DNA from 2 places in the Streptococcus sp. F0441 genome. Region 2 is predicted to be linked to the other one. Evidence: predicted binding sites of a transcription regulator. Region 2 holds the regulator's gene; the other holds the start of a gene.
What was found. The regulator CtsR, encoded in region 2, represses protease genes until heat stress. The targets are predictions, from matches to a motif close to TTGGTCAAAAAAGGTCAAANA.

Region 1 (8,018 bases), 300 kb from region 2:
GGTCATGAGTTTCCCCACAAGCAACTTCAGGCGGCTATTACAGGTCAAGAGACTGGTTCTCAAGCTATGAGACTGAAATTCCATAGCTCCCAAAATTCCAGCTAAAATGACCAAAACCATGACCGCCATAGAAGCCCCGTTGAGACCTAGATATTCCAGCGGATCAATGGCGTTTATCAGATTAGGAACCGTCTCAGGCGTAGCATCCAAGCCGATAGACAGATACTGTCGGCCCTCCAACCAGGATACGACAGGCACCAATAGCAGCATGAAGGCCACACTCACTTTGAAAGCCTTGATTGAGCGGATTTTCAACCATTCTGAATGCAATAAAGACATCGCTTCTTTCATCTTAAACCTCCTCTGTCAAATCAAAGAAGAGATCTTCTAGACTGTCTGAATCTTGCAGCACCTCTTTCAATCGCCCTTGCTCAATAATTCGCCCATGATGAATCAAGACCACATCATCTGTCACCATTTGCACCTCTGACAGGATGTGGGATGATAGAAGTACCGTTTTCCCTAAATCAGCCTGCTGACGGATGAACTTTCTAAACCACTTAATCCCACTTGGGTCCAGTCCATTGGTCGGTTCATCTAATATAAGAAACTGAGGATCACCTAGCAAAGCTGCTGCCAAACCCAACCGCTGACCCTCCCCCAGAGACAGGCTTGACAAGAGGTCCTTCCTCTTATGAGCGATTCCAGTCATCTCCAAAACCTCATCAACCCGAGACTTGGGAATAGCATTACTCGCCGCAATAATTCTCAAGTGGTCATAGACCTTTCGATTTGGCAAACCGCCAATGCCGTCAAAGGCTGCACCTACCGTTCTGAGCGGATAGATCATTGACTGATAGGTTTGCCCATCAAAAGTCGCCGCTCCTGCTGTCGCCCGATCTAACCCCAAGAGAATCCTCAAGGTCGAACTTTTCCCTGCACCATTTGGGCCCAGAAAAGCTGTAATCCGCCCGCTTCTAGCTGTAAAAGAAATATCTTCTAAAATCTGCTTACTGCCATGCTTTTTGCAAACGCCTTCTATTTTCACCATATGTTCCATAACGAACTCCTTTATCTTTATTTTCTCCAGTATATCCAATCTAGTTCAGAATTAGTTCAGAGATTAAACAGAAATTTCAGAAAAAGTTGATCCACTTTTCAAAAATCACCTTAGTTCCACTAGAAAAAACTAAACTTTTCTCTCACAAGGTATTCTTCTCTCCATTCTTTCTTTATAATTCTGAGATTTATGTATGGAGACTTTATTACTATTCTAGTACCAAAAAGTCATTTATCAAACTCCATCAAGAACAGGCTTTATGATATAATGAAAGAAGTAAACTGAAAGGAACTACCATGTCAAAAGAAGTTATTGTTGAAAGTTTTGAACTTGACCACACCATTGTTAAAGCACCCTATGTTCGCTTGATTGGGGAAGAAACAGGACCAAAGGGAGATGTCATCTCCAACTTTGATATCCGCTTGGTGCAACCAAATGAAGACTCTATCCCTACCGCTGGCCTTCACACCATTGAGCACCTCTTGGCCAAACTCATCCGTACCCGCATTGACGGTATGATTGACTGTTCACCATTTGGCTGCCGGACAGGCTTCCACATGATTATGTGGGGGCGCCATACCAGCGCCGAAATTGCAGCTGTTATCAAGGATTCGCTCAAGGAAATTGCTGAAACCACTACTTGGGAAGATGTTCCTGGAACAACCATCGAATCTTGTGGAAACTACAAGGATCACAGCCTCTTTTCTGCTAAGGAATGGGCGAAGCTCATCCTGGAACAAGGAATCTCAGATGATGCCTTTGAGCGTCATGTCATCTAAACACAAAAGGAACCAGCTTTTTAGCTAGTTCCTTCTTTTTTTATTCTCAAAATCGCGAGTTAGGCTTTTTCACGAATGACCAAAACGCCATCTTCCATATCTGCTTCCAGATGTTTGGCATCTAGATGATCCAAGTGGAAGTCTGTCACCTTATCACGAATTTGTTGTTCAACCACGCGACGGAGAGGACGAACACCCATAACTTCGTCATAGCCTTCTTCTGTGATAAAGTCCTTAGCTGCTTGGCTAACTTCAAGGTCGATTCCTTTCTTAGCCAAGGTTTGGTTGACTTCAGCCAACATCAAGTCCACAATCTTAGAAAGGTCTTCCTTATTCAAGTGTGAGAACTCGATAACTGCATTAAAGCGATTGAGGAATTCTGGACGGAAGAATGGTTTCAAACGATCCATTAATTCTGGTTTATCTGCATCTTCCGTCAAGTTAGCTTCATAGCCAAATCCAGCGTTTGATGTTGCGATAATGACAGTGTTTTTGAAGTTCACGGTATTTCCTTGACCATCAGTTAAACGACCGTCATCCAAGACTTGGAGGAGAAGGGTAATTACTTGAGGATCAGCCTTTTCAATTTCGTCCAAGAGAATAATAGAGTAAGGATTGCGGCGAACACGTTCTGTCAAGGTATTGCTATTGTCATCATAACCCACATAACCTGCTGTTGTACCGATTAGCTTAGATACAGCTGTGCGGTCACTGTATTCAGACATATCCAAGCGGATGATTGCGTCCTTGGTTCCAAACATATCGAGCGCCAATTGCTTAGCAAGCTCCGTCTTACCAACCCCAGTAGGCCCTACAAAGAGGAAGCTACCGATTGGGCGATTGCCTTCATCAAATCCTGCACGGTTACGACGGATAGCACGAGCCACTGCTTCTACTGCCTTATCTTGGCCGATAACCTTGTGTTCCAAACGATGGGCCATATCTTTCAAACGTTCGATATCAGATGCTCCCATTTGAGACACTGGAATACCTGTCATTCGTTCCACAGATTCAGCCACATCGTTGACACTTGCAGTCACCTTCATATCTTCTGTGTGGTTTTCGATTTTCTTTTCTAATTCTGCAATACGTGTTTTAGCATTAAGAGCTGCTTCAAAGTCTTCTGCCTCAACTGCTTTTTCTTGCTTGTCTTTTTCTGCCTCGATTTCACGTTCAACCGCATGCACATCTGTTACAGGATGTTGAGCTGCCAAGTGAGCTGCCGTTACATCGACAAGGTCGATAGCCTTATCTGGCAAACTACGTTGAGGAATATACTGAACAGAATAATCCACTGCTGCCTTCAAGACTTCGTCTGGCAAGATGACATTGTGGTGTTGTTGATAAAGATCACGAATTCCTTGAAGGATTTTAAAGGTATCCTCTGCTGAAGGAGCATTGACCTTGACTTCGTTGAAACGACGAGCAAGAGCCGCATTCTTCAAGATAGTGTTACGATATTCGTCCTGAGTCGTTGCCCCAATAACGGTCAACTCTCCACGAGAGAGGGCTGGCTTGAGAATATCCGCAAGCCCTTTAGATCCACTGTCTCCACCAGTACTACCAGCACCGAGGATTTGATGAATTTCATCAAAGAAGAGGATAATATTTCCTGCTTCTTTCACTTCGTTAACTAGATTTTGCACATTTTCTTCAAAGCTACCACGGTATTGAGTACCAGCCTCAAGACCTGAGATATCAATAGAAATAATTTCCTTGTTCTTGATGGCAGCTGGAACATCTCCATTCACAATAGCTTGTGCTAGACCTTCGACAACTGCTGTCTTACCAACACCTGCATCTCCGACAAGTACAGGATTGTTCTTGGTACGACGTGAGAGGATTTCAGATGTTTCTTGAATTTCCTTGTTTCGTCCGATAACAGGATCCAACTTGCCCTCACGAGCTTCCGCCGTCAAGTTACGACCTAGTTTAGCAAGGACACCGTCTTGTTTCATACCTGAAGCGTGTTGTTGCATTTGCGCATCAGATTCTGCATTTCCTGGTAATTGACCAGTTGCACGATAATAAGCAAATTCCTCAGGGGTCACTTCACGTCCATTAATCAAGTAGCGACGATTTTCAGAACTATATCCTCGCATACCACCCATCAATTGGTTAAATAAATCATCCATGTTGTTAAAGTTATTAAAGTTGTTATTCATATTCTTTACCTCGTTTATTGTTAATTATTTGCGATCTCTGATATTGACTATCTTTGACCTTTGTTTTAAAAATTTTAGACTAGCTAACTAGCTACCCTAAGTATAATTTCTGGTTTTTCTTTTTTAAATAAGCCTTTTATAATCTTCTTTTCAAAATCTCGTAGATTTAACATAGGCCTCACCCCTTTCTAGGGTATCTATTATACATTTTCAAGAAATAGAATCATTGAAAATGAGGTTTTCTAAGGAAGTCATTTTCCTTATGTTTCTACTATATCACTTTAGTCAGTAAAAGTCAATAACTTTTTGACCAAATTTGACTATTTTTAAAAATTTTTTGAAACACAAGAAAACCAGTTAGATTAACTGGCTTTCTTTCTATTCTAATTGAATCTTAGCTCAATGCGTCATCCATTGAAAGAACTTCGTGGAAGACACGTTGTGTCAATTCAGTTTTTTGTTCTGGAGTGAGGTATTTAGTGTTTACACAGTATCCTGAGATACGAACGATGACATCTTCGCCATTCATAATCTTGTCATAAACATCTTTCAAGTCCATTACGTTCAAGTTACAGTGTTGTCCACCGTTTTCGAAGTAACCATCAAGGATTGTTACTAAGTTATCCACTTGTTCGTCACGAGTTTTACCAAGAGCACGTGGAGAAACTTGAGTTGTCAATGAGATACCATCAGCTGCGTAACCAAAGTCAAGGCTAGCAAGTGAGTTCAAGTTTTGCAACCATCCACCTTTAGCTTTGTTAGATGGATTAGCACCTGGTGAGAAGAATTCAAGTTTAGACAAGTTCACAGAACCATCTTCGTTGAGATATACACCTTTGTGGACTGGTGAGTTACCAGTTTGTTTAGAGTAAGCAACGTTAGATGTGATGGTCAAAAGTGATACTGTAGCTTCTGCGTTCTTGTAGAGTTTGTGGCTACGTAGACGAGTTGTGTAAGCTTCAATCAACCATTCTGCCAATTCGTTTGAACGTGGGTCATCTTCACCCCAACGTGGATATTCACCAATTGTTTCGTAATCGTAGATGTAGCCATCTTCATCACGGATTGGTTTAACGGTAGCGTATTTAATAGCTGACAATGTATCAACAGTATTGGCAAATCCACAGATACCGAATCCCATGTTAGCACGTTGTTTAGTTGGCAAGAAGGCCATTTGAACCGCTTCGTAGTTGTACTTATCAGTCATGTAGTGGATGATGTTCAAAGCATCTACGTAAGTGTCAGTCAACCAGTCAAGAGATTTTTCAAAGTTCGCTTTAACTGATTCGAATTCAAGAACTTCGTCACGGATAGGATCGATGTCAAATACCTTGTAGTCTTTGTGAACATCGTCGTAACCACCGTTCAAACCAGTAAGAAGGGCTTTCAAAACGTTTACACGAGCACCGAAGTACTGGATGTTGTGGCGTTGTTCTTCGTTTTCTGGGTCAAGTGGTGACACACAGCATGAGATACAGCTCATTTCTCCATATCCGTCTTTAGCCATTGTTGTTACACCTTCGTATTGGATAGAAGAGTGTTTGTGGCTCATGTGCATACAGTAGCGACGGAAGTTGTATGGCAATTTATCAGTCCAAAGAACTGTCAAGTTTGGTTCTGGAGAGTTACCGATATTGTCAAGAGTGTTCAAGAAACGGTAGTCCATCTTAGTAACACGGTGACGACCGTCGTTACCCATACCAGCCATAGAAGTTGTGATGAAGGTTGGGTCACCTGAGTACAATTGGTCATAAGCTTTTGTACGAGCAAATTTAACTGTACGAAGTTTCATAACGAAATCATCAACGAATTCTTGGATTTCTGATTCAGTAAATGTACCACGAGCAAGGTCACGTTCTGCAAAGATGTCAAGCACGATTGGCACACGTCCTAGAGATGTTGCAGCACCGTTGATAACACGGCAGACAGCCATGAAGGCGATGTTCACCCATTGGATAGCTTCTTTGACGTTCATCGCTGGTTTGCGAACGTCAACACCGTAAAGGTCACCCAAGCGAACAACTTGTTGCAATGCTTGGTATTGAAGGTTTACTTCTTCGCGAAGACGGATTGTTTCTTCATCAATTTCTTTAATTGCATTCCAATCGTTTACTTTTTCTTGCATCAAGTAGTCTGCACCGTAAAGAGCAAGACGTGCGTAAACACCGATGATACGTCCACGTGAGTAGGCATCTGGAAGGCCAGTTACAGTGTGAGCGTGACGAGCACGACGGATATTTGAAGTGTAAGCGCGGAAAATACCGTCGTTAACTGTTGTTACGTATTTTGTGAAGATTTCATGAACAGCTGGATCTGGTTCGTATCCATTTTCTTTCAAAGTAGTTTCAGCCATACGGATACCACCTTTTGGCATGAAATTCAATTTGAAGAGTTCATCGTTTTGGATACCGAAGATCAATTCGTTTTCTTTGTCGATAAATCCAGCAGGAATATCAGCAATAGATGTTGGACGAGTGTCCATTGGGAAACGAGTTTCTTCGTAGTGTGCTTTTGTTTCTTCTACGATTTTTTTGATGTGAAGCGAACGTTCTGTTGGGCCAGCAAGGAAACTTTCATCTCCATCGTAAGGTGTGTAGTTAGCTTGAACGAAGCGAGAAATACTTGCTTTTTCTTTCCAATCTACTCCTTTGAAGCCTTCCCAAGCTTTATCAAAAATATCTTGCGCTTCAACAACTGTCTTAACAACCATGTTAATGTCCTCATTTTTCTTTCTAGTAACAACTATCTGTTACATTCATAAATCAAGTATACCACACAGTAACCGATTTCAACAAGAAGAAAACAGCCTTTTTAGCGCTTTCTTTTATAATACAGTTTGACAAATAGAGTTATCTGTGTTATAATTTTGAAAAGTTAAATGAAAACAGGAAAAGAGTCTAATAAACTTAGATAGTTTACAAAGTTTAGGGGGCTTATCGTGAAAAAAAGTAAAAATATTACAGGCTTTGATTTTCTGTGGTTAGCCTTGTATACTACTGCTGGCTTTTTATTTGAATTATTACTGGTGACAGTGGAAGGATTTTGGGGGATTTCACTTTATCACGCAACAAAGTTTCAGATGATTGCTCACAGGATAGTGACTAGTTTGGGCTGGTTTGGTTTCGGTTTCGGTATTATTACTCTGGCTAAAAAGCAAACTGGCTTTGACCTTTTGAAAACGGAGAAAAAAACTGTATCTGTTTGACAATGGTTGGCGATTGTCTTGAGTTTTATCCTTATTACACTTGTCCAATACTGGGATTGGAAGGGTTTCAAAATTTTGATTGAATTGCAACATTTAGGTTGGTTGAGATTTCTATTTCAATATATCTATTATGTTGCTGAGAGTTTCCTGATTTCTCTGGTACTGGTTTTCGGACAAAAGGCTTTTGAGACTTGGTTTAAAAATAATAAAATTCCCTATGGCGGTATTCTCTTAGGTTTGACATGGGGCTTGATGCATATCTTGTCAAAGGGAAGTGTCCTGACAGGAATATTAACTTGTTTGGCTGGTTTTCTATTCGGCAGTGTTTATCTCCTGGTGAATAAAGATTACAAGAAGACTCTCGTTATTGTTACTTGCTTATTTATGCTTTAAAAGATTCTAGGAGACGGCATGTTAATTTTTCCGCTTATCAATGACACATCGCGAAAAATTATCCATATCGACATGGATGCCTTTTTTGCTGCGGTGGAAATCAGAGATAATCCCAAGTTAAAGGGCAAACCTGTTATCATTGGGAGTGATCCCAGACAAACAGGTGGTCGAGGTGTCGTTTCTACCTGTAGCTACGAGGCACGAGCTTTTGGCGTTCATTCAGCCATGAGCTCTAAAGAAGCTTATGAGCGTTGTCCCCAAGCTATCTTTATCTCAGGAAATTATGAAAAGTATAAGGCAGTGGGACTTGAGATTCGAGCTATTTTTAAACGCTACACTGATTTGATTGAACCTATGAGTATTGACGAGGCATACTTGGATGTGACGGAAAATAAACTTGGTATCAAGTCAGCCGT
Region 2 (8,018 bases):
GTTTCGTATAGAAGTAGGAAAAGAGAAAGGCAAATACAAGCGTTGCTAAAAAGGTATACGGGAGATAGAGAAGCATAATCCGTGTTGCCTCTTTATAAATATCCACACCTTGAATAAATTGAATGGTTACCTTTTTACCATCAGCTGTCGTAATCTGACGGTCAATCGTTACGATATAGTTAGTGGGACTGCCTTCCTTTATTTCCAAGTCGTGCACAAGGGAAATTCTCTTATCCAGTACGTCATCTTTCAAATGGGCAGAGATGCGAAGAGATTTCGAATAGGACTCCAGCAAACTAGGCAGTTCATGAAAATTTTTGCCTTCTAAGTGCTTGCTCATAATAGTAGCACTCTCATTAAACTTCTCACCCTCTTGCTGAATGTAATAAAAAGGAAAGGTCAGATAGATGGCAATGTGGATGACCAAAGCAATTGCACCTAAAATCGAAAAACTTCTTAAAAATGATTTGGTTAATAATTTAGGGTTTTTTATCATAAACTAATTTTATATCCGGCATTTTTCACTGTTACAATACAATCCAGATCCAACTTCTTACGAAGATTTCGAATGTAAACATCAACTACTCTATCAAGAGGCAAATCTGCAAAATCATTTGAGATAGACTCGAGTATCTGCTCTCTACTCAAGACCTGGTTCTTATGTTGGATTAAACATTTTAAAACCAACAATTCTTTCGGCTTAATTGCAACCTCCTCGTTCTTGACTCGAGCTTGGTAGGATGTGAAATCCACTGTCACATCTTGATAATGCCAAATATCCTCCACAACATAGTAACGCCTAAGCAGGGCTTGAATACGCTTGACTAGGAGCACTAGTGAAAATGGTTTTGTCACATGGTCATCTGCATACAGGTCAAAAACCTGTAACTGAGTGGCCTCATCTCCTAAAGCACTTAAAACTATCACAGGGATATCGTGGTGTCCGTTGATTTCCCTTAAGACTTCAAAACCGCTTCGTTTTGGCATCATCAGATCAAGAACTAGGAGATGGATGGGATATTCTCGAAATTTTTCCAAAGCCTCTTGTCCATCCTTAGCCAGAATCACATGGTAGCCCTCCTCTTTTAGAAAGGCGGCAATCCCTTCCCTGATCATTTCTTCATCATCTACGACTAAAATATTCATACATTTTCCTTTTGATTAAAAAACAACGAAAGACCTCTAGCTCTATGCACTGCATTAAAAATTAAATGCTGTAACTATAGGTTAACAACGGCACTATCGTTAACTTTTTAGATTTTTTCTGTTTAAGGTGCAAAAAAAGAAACAGGGCTCTATTGAAATGGTGGAAATTTCAGGAAACTCTGCTCTTTTTCATTCTATACAAATCTTAATATCTATTTATTCTTATTATAACCAATATTTACATATTGTCAACTTATTTCCTTTGGTTTTATAAAAAAGTAGCAAAAAAGAATCAGGATTGCTCCTGACTCTCTATTTTTAAGCAATATCAAATTTTAATTGACCAGCTTTGACACCGATCTTGAGGGTCTTTCCTGCCACTAATTCTCCCTTAAGAAGAAGTTCTGCCAACTTGTCCTCCACTTCTGTTTGCAGGGTTCTGCGAAGTGGGCGAGCTCCCATTTCTGGATTGTAACCGTGACTAGCTAGCAACTTCAGTGCCGAAGCTTGCAGTTTCAAGTCGATACCCTTCTCTGCCAGGCTAGCAATCAATGGTTTCACCATAATCTTAACAATTTCTTGCATGTGTTTGCTATCTAAGCTATGGAAGACCACCTTTTCATCAATACGGTTGATAAACTCTGGTCGATAAGCTTTTTTCAACTCTTCAAAGATTCGTTTTTCCATATTTTCCTGGTCAAAACGAATGTCCTTGGCCCCAAAGCCAACTGTCTTGTCGTCACGAAGAGCTGTCGCACCAAGGTTTGACGTCATGATAATAATGGTATTTGAAAAATCAACCTTGCGCCCCTTGCTATCTGTTAAGACACCGTCGTCCAGAACCTGTAAGAGGACATTAAAGATGTCTGGGTGGGCCTTTTCTACCTCGTCAAAGAGGAGAACGGAGTATGGTTTGTTGCGAACCTTCTCGGTCAACTCCCCACCTTCTTCGTAGCCCACATAGCCCGGAGGAGCTCCATTAAGACGGCTAGCCGCAAATTTCTCCATATACTCACTCATATCAAAGCGGATAAGGGCTGATTCGTCATCAAAGAGAACTTCTGCCAATGCCTTGGCCAATTCGGTCTTCCCGACACCCGTCGGTCCTAGGAACATAAAGGAACCAATCGGACGCTTGTGGCTGCGAATTCCTGACTGGTTGCGGCGAATGGCACGGCTAATACTTGAAACAGCTTGATCTTGACCGATGACACGTTTGTGCAGTTCCGCTTCGAGGTTAAGGTACTTCTTAGCATCTGTTTGCGTCAGTTTTTGGACTGGGATCCCTGACAAGCGACTCAAAGTAGTCAGGATTTCAGTCTCTGTTACCAAGTCTTTATAGACAGGGACTTCCTGCTCTTTTGCGATTAGCTGGCCTGCTTGTTTCCACTTGCCATCCATCAAGGCCTTGTCAGCTGGACTCAAGTCGGATTCGTCCATTCTCACATTCTTGGATTTGTTTTGCACAGTTGCTGCCGCCTCATCCAAGAGGTCGATAGCAGAGTCTGGTAAGTGACGACTAGTCAAGTAACGATGCGCCATCTTAACAGCTGTTTCGACAGCTTCATCTGTGATTCGCACACGGTGGTGTTTCTCATAGGTGGCCTTCAAACCTTGCAAAATAGTCATGCTGTCAGCTAAACCTGGCTCTTCAATCGTCACTTTTGCAAAACGACGAGAAAGAGCCGCATCTTTTTCGATGTGTTTTTGGTATTCTTCCTGAGTGGTTGCACCAACCGTTCTTAAAGTTCCACGAGCTAAGGCTGGCTTCAAGATATTAGCCGCATCTAGAGTCGAGTCAATCCCACTACCAGAACCCATGATAGTGTGAAGTTCATCGATAAAGAGGATTACTTTGCCATCTTCCTCGATATCCTTGATGATATTGTTCATGCGCTCTTCAAAATCTCCACGGAAACGTGTTCCCGCAACAACATTCATCAAATCAAGCTCTAGAACATGCATCTTTGCCATTTCCACAGGTACATCCCCACTAGCAATACGCTGGGCAAGGCCAAGGGCTAGAGCTGTTTTCCCGACACCAGCATCTCCAACCAGGACAGGATTATTCTTGGTCTTCCGACTCAAAATCTGAATCATACGTGAGATTTCCTTGTCACGACCAATAACTGGCTCTAACTTGCCAGAGCGCGCTTGCTCCGTCAGGTCATGCGTGTAGTCCTCTAGACCGCCACTTGTAGTCTGGGGCATGCCCATCATATTGGCCATGGAATTTTGCTTGTCTGCTACCGTGCGGTGGCGTTGACGCAAAGCCTTAAGGTCTTCTCTTGTCCAACCAGCACGTTCCTCTAAATTGCGACGAAGAGCAGCAATTCTGACCTGATCTTTCTGGTCTTCATAAGAAAAGCCTGCTCTCTCCAAGATACGAGTTGCCAAGGCATTGCCATCATGCAAAATCGCATAGAGGACATGCTCTGTCCCTAGCACCTTTGCATGGACCACTGAGGCCACATACTCTGCTTCTGCAAAGAGAACCTCCAAACGATGGGAAAAAGGCAATTCCGTAAAGGTTTCATCTTGACTATAGTCCGTTTCAGTCAGTTCTAAAGCAACCTCTTCTAAACGGTCCATCTCGTATGGGTAATCATTTAGAGTCGCACCTGCCACACTGTAACTGTGATTGGACATGGCAATCAATAAATGCCAAGACTCTAGGTAATGAGCTCCAAAATGGCCAGCCACCATGTAGGCACTTTCGATACATTCATTCAATGCTTTTGAATAGTTCATCTTACTTCTCTTTTCTATCTACCTCTTGTAATAGCTGTCGGAGCATATTGGCACGGACAACTGAGGATTCTTCCCCTAGGACACGATCTGTTGCTACAGAAGTCAGCAAGGTCATCTCCTGCTTGGTCATCAAGTCCTGCTCCACCAAAAGCTGGAGAATGTCCTCGTAAATCTCCTGACTAACTCGCTCACCAATCGAGTAAAGCAAATCGCGAAGCATCTCATGATGACTGGAAAACTCAATCCGCCCTATGCGAATGTAGCCTCCTCCACCACGCTTGCTCTCAACCAAGTAACCTCTACTTTCCGTAAAGCGGGTCTTGATGACGTAGTTGATCTGACTCGGCACAACCTGAAAGGTATCTGCTAACTGGCTCCGCTGCAATTCCACGATACCAGACTGGTCTAAAATCGCCTTGATATAGGCTTCGATATGATCTGATGTATTTTTAAATCTCATAGTAAATCAAACTCCTTCTTTGAACCTTGACTATCTTTGACTATACTATCATTTAACACTCTATAAGTCAAATTTTTAGGGCTAAGCCCTTGAAAATACTGACTTTCTTTAAAAACATTTAGGCATTAAATCACCTTAGTTTTTCTTGAAAGTTCCTAAAAAAGTCCACAAAAAGAGCCCTAAAAAGGGCGTAATATTGACGAGTTCAGCAGGCAAGAAACTAGCACGGTCAAACGTGCTTTTTTAATACCTGGTAATATTATAGCATATCCAGAAAACTCTCTCAATCATTAGCAATAGCTCCAATGCTGAAGTATAATGATACTATAACTCTTGCAGAAGCTAAGAAAGCCTATCTCAGAAAAGTTTAGAAAGATAAGAGAATTTAATATAAAAATATTTAGTTCTAGCTAATTAATATTTCTGGTTTCACTATTTTAAAAACAATAATTAGGAGTAAATAATTATGAATAAGACTGGTAAAGAAAACTTAGTAATGATTAATGATGAAGAATACGTACATTGTCCAGTTTGCGGAACATTGACCGCTGTTTATGACATTTGTGATCATTGTAATTGGCAAAATACGGGGGAAACCAACATTGATGGAGGCCCAAACAAGATGACACTAGCAAAAGCTAAGGAAGCTTACGTTAAAGGGATTCCAATAATATAACAAACTATAGTACTACAAAATCAGGAAAATAAAAATGGAACTTAGAAAGTTTAACAATAAAGTTGTAACGATGACAGACGTTGATAACCAGACCTTTGAGGGAATTTGTCTTTTTGAAGATAAGCATACTTTTGATGAAGAGTATAATGCTTTATCTGTTAAAACAGGTTTACGATGGATGAGATTATTTGAAAATGAAATTTTAAAAGTTGAAATTGCTGATAAAATCGACCGGTCAAAAAGCCCTTAGAAACAAATCTAAGGGCTGATTTATTTGCAAGGATAGACAGGACTGTCGAGGCTCCTGCATTTCTCGACCCACTAGCTAAATGGCGCGTTGGTGACAGATTCTCAACCTCTATCCTTCGTATCTTAATTATATCACAGTATCCATCAAAAATGAATTATGAGGGAGGTGACTGAACATCAAAAATAGTCTAGTTGTATCTAAGCATGTTTACTATTGTGTATAATCTTTTTCAGTCATATCATTCAATTCTTACGAATAAATGTATAGTTTGTGACATTCTATCCGAAAAAAAATCTCTCCAAAATGGATTTTCGATATCAAAAATTTTAACTTCTTCTTCCGTCATATTGTGAGGATAATCAAGAAAAAGATTATAAATTTTTTGCTGATCAAAACTGAACAATAGCTCTCCTCTAACATCTATCTTATCAATCCACCAAACTTTTGACTCTTCACTTTCTTTGTAAAAATCACTGTACCCTTCAAGATTGGACTCCGAAATAATGAGTTCATCTATTTCATCGGATGAGTCTGGTTTATCGTAGTCATGTAATTCATTATTTAACATCATTCAAGCTCTTTCTATTATCTCTTGAAATAATGTGACCATATTTTTATTTTAAAATACTTGTGGTAAAACTTCATCCCAAATATCCACTAAACTTTTACTATCAAAAACCTTAGCTTCCATAGCTTCATCAATCGTATTAAACTGCTGACCTTCATAATCATATCCAACTACACAAATGCTGGATAAGAAACAAGCACCTCGGCCATTAACATTAAATTCAAGATCTGTATCTAAATATGTTTTAATTTCTTCTTTTTTCATCACATCACCATACGTCAATTATATCACTTTTTATCTATAAGAATTTCCATTTATAGACAAAAAGGGCGCTGGTAAAGGATAATCTTCACCAACTCCCTATTTTTCTACTTATCTAAACCTAATTCTGCCAAGATTTGACGTTTGTAGGCAATCTTTTGGACTTCCTTGTCCTCATCTTCAGACCAATCTAGTTTAATTTCTGAAACAATCTGCCCAGGGCGATTTTTCAAGATATAGATGCGGTCGCTGAGACTGAGGGCCTCCTCGATACTATGCGTGATGATCAAGGTCGTCAGCTGTAGCTGTTTGTGAATTTCCAGATACCAAGCATGAAGTTCCATCTTGGTCATCTCATCCAAGGCGCTAAAGGCCTCATCCAAGAGAAAGAGCTTGTGCCCAAAAAGATAGGTACGAAGCAAGGCCACACGCTGACGCATCCCCCCACTAAGTTCGTGAGGATACTTGTCCCGTACAGCTGTCAACTGGAAGGTCGCAAGGATCTCATCCGCTCGGGCAATGGCTTCCGCCTTATCCACTTTTTGAATCAAGAGGGGCAAAATGATATTACCAAGAACGGTCTTGTGCTCCAAGAGGAGATCCTTTTGCAACATATAACTCACGCGCCCCTTGGGATTCTCCTCACCGTCCAGAACAATTCTCCCTGACTGGACTTCTAAAATCCCAGCGATTAGGTTAAAGAGGGTGGTCTTTCCTACACCACTTGGACCTAGGATAGAAACCACTTCACCCGAAGTCACCTGCAGGTTGATATCTTCTAAAATCTTTTCATCGCCATAGGCATAGCTTACGTGTTCTAGTCTAATTTCTGTCATTATTTTACAAATTCATTAGTGAAGCCTTTGTCTGTCAAGTCTTCTTTAAGGATACCATTTTCTTTGTCCCATTTGTAGAAGGCATTCCAGCGAGCAGCATCAAATTGTCCCCATTTTTCCTTGTCACTTGCGTATTCTTTTGACAAGTATTTTTGCGATTCGATGACAAAGTCACGTTTTTCCTTGAGTTCAGGTGCATTCTTGATGAGAATATCCGCAGCTTCTTCTGGATGTTCCATAGCATATTGGTAGCCTTTTTTGATGGCTTGGATGACTTTACGAGCTTCTTCCTTGTTGTCTTTGAGATAGTCGTTGTTTGCGATAATAACTGGTGAGTAGTAGTCAAATTCCTTGACATAGTCTTTCAAGTACATGAAGTTGGCGTCTACACCTTGAGATTTGGCAAGGATACCGTCCCACCCATAGTAGATCCAAGCAGTGTCAAAGACACCATTGGCAATTGGTGTGATGGAGTTTGAGTCGTTGTTTGGTACTTTTTCGACCTTTTCGAAGTCTCCACCTTGAGATTCCACCAAGGTTTTCAACATAGCAAGTTCAGTCGGGTCATTCCAAGTTCCGTATTTCTTCCCAACCAAGTCCTTTGGACTGCTGACATTGTCCGATTTACGTGAGATGATTCCTGATGTGTTGTGCTCAACGATAGCGGCAACGGCAGTGATGCCTGCCCCTTTTTCTAATTTCTTAGCCATGTAGTCTTGGAAATAGATAGCAAATGGTGCCTTGCCATTGATCACCAAGTCTGAAGAACTTTCTTCTGGTGGCAATTTCAAGTCAACATCCACTCCAACTTCTTTGAAATAGCCTTTTTCCTTTGCTACATAAAGACCTGTGTGGTTGGTATTTGGCGTCCAGTCTAGGATAAAGTCAATCTTCTTAACTTCTGCTTCTTTGTTGTCCTTAGAAGCAGTTCCTTGACCACAAGCCACAAGCACGACAGCTACAAGAGCTGTTACAAGCGTTAAAAACACTTTCCATGTTTTCTTCATTTTCATTTCCTCTTTTCTTTTTCAAAAACGCTCTATTTTAAGTACGTTTCCATTTAATCACAT

Region 1: the regulator CtsR is predicted to act here: its motif matches at 4,055-4,075, upstream of HMPREF9188_RS02370 (ATP-dependent Clp protease ATP-binding subunit).

The regions. Positions count from the first base shown of each region.
Region 1 is NZ_KB373321.1:498,041-506,058, reverse strand. Features, by position in the region: gene HMPREF9188_RS02385 (ABC transporter permease) at 1-351, opposite strand, end outside; gene HMPREF9188_RS02380 (ABC transporter ATP-binding protein) at 353-1,060, opposite strand; gene HMPREF9188_RS02375 (S-ribosylhomocysteine lyase) at 1,357-1,839, shown strand; gene HMPREF9188_RS02370 (ATP-dependent Clp protease ATP-binding subunit) at 1,899-4,004, opposite strand; gene pflB (formate C-acetyltransferase) at 4,399-6,714, opposite strand; gene HMPREF9188_RS10575 (hypothetical protein) at 6,943-7,209, shown strand; gene dinB (DNA polymerase IV) at 7,621-8,018, shown strand, end outside.
Region 2 is NZ_KB373321.1:198,224-206,241, reverse strand. Features, by position in the region: gene bgrS (sensor histidine kinase BgrS) at 1-496, opposite strand, end outside; gene bgrR (response regulator transcription factor BgrR) at 493-1,146, opposite strand; gene HMPREF9188_RS01010 (ATP-dependent Clp protease ATP-binding subunit) at 1,465-3,897, opposite strand; gene HMPREF9188_RS01005 (CtsR family transcriptional regulator) at 3,899-4,357, opposite strand; gene HMPREF9188_RS01000 (CPCC family cysteine-rich protein) at 4,824-5,033, shown strand; gene HMPREF9188_RS00995 (hypothetical protein) at 5,068-5,283, shown strand; gene HMPREF9188_RS00990 (DUF7675 family protein) at 5,522-5,854, opposite strand; gene HMPREF9188_RS00985 (hypothetical protein) at 5,903-6,115, opposite strand; gene HMPREF9188_RS00980 (ABC transporter ATP-binding protein) at 6,220-6,948, opposite strand; gene HMPREF9188_RS00975 (ABC transporter substrate-binding protein) at 6,948-7,955, opposite strand; gene HMPREF9188_RS00970 (ABC transporter permease) at 7,993-8,018, opposite strand, start outside.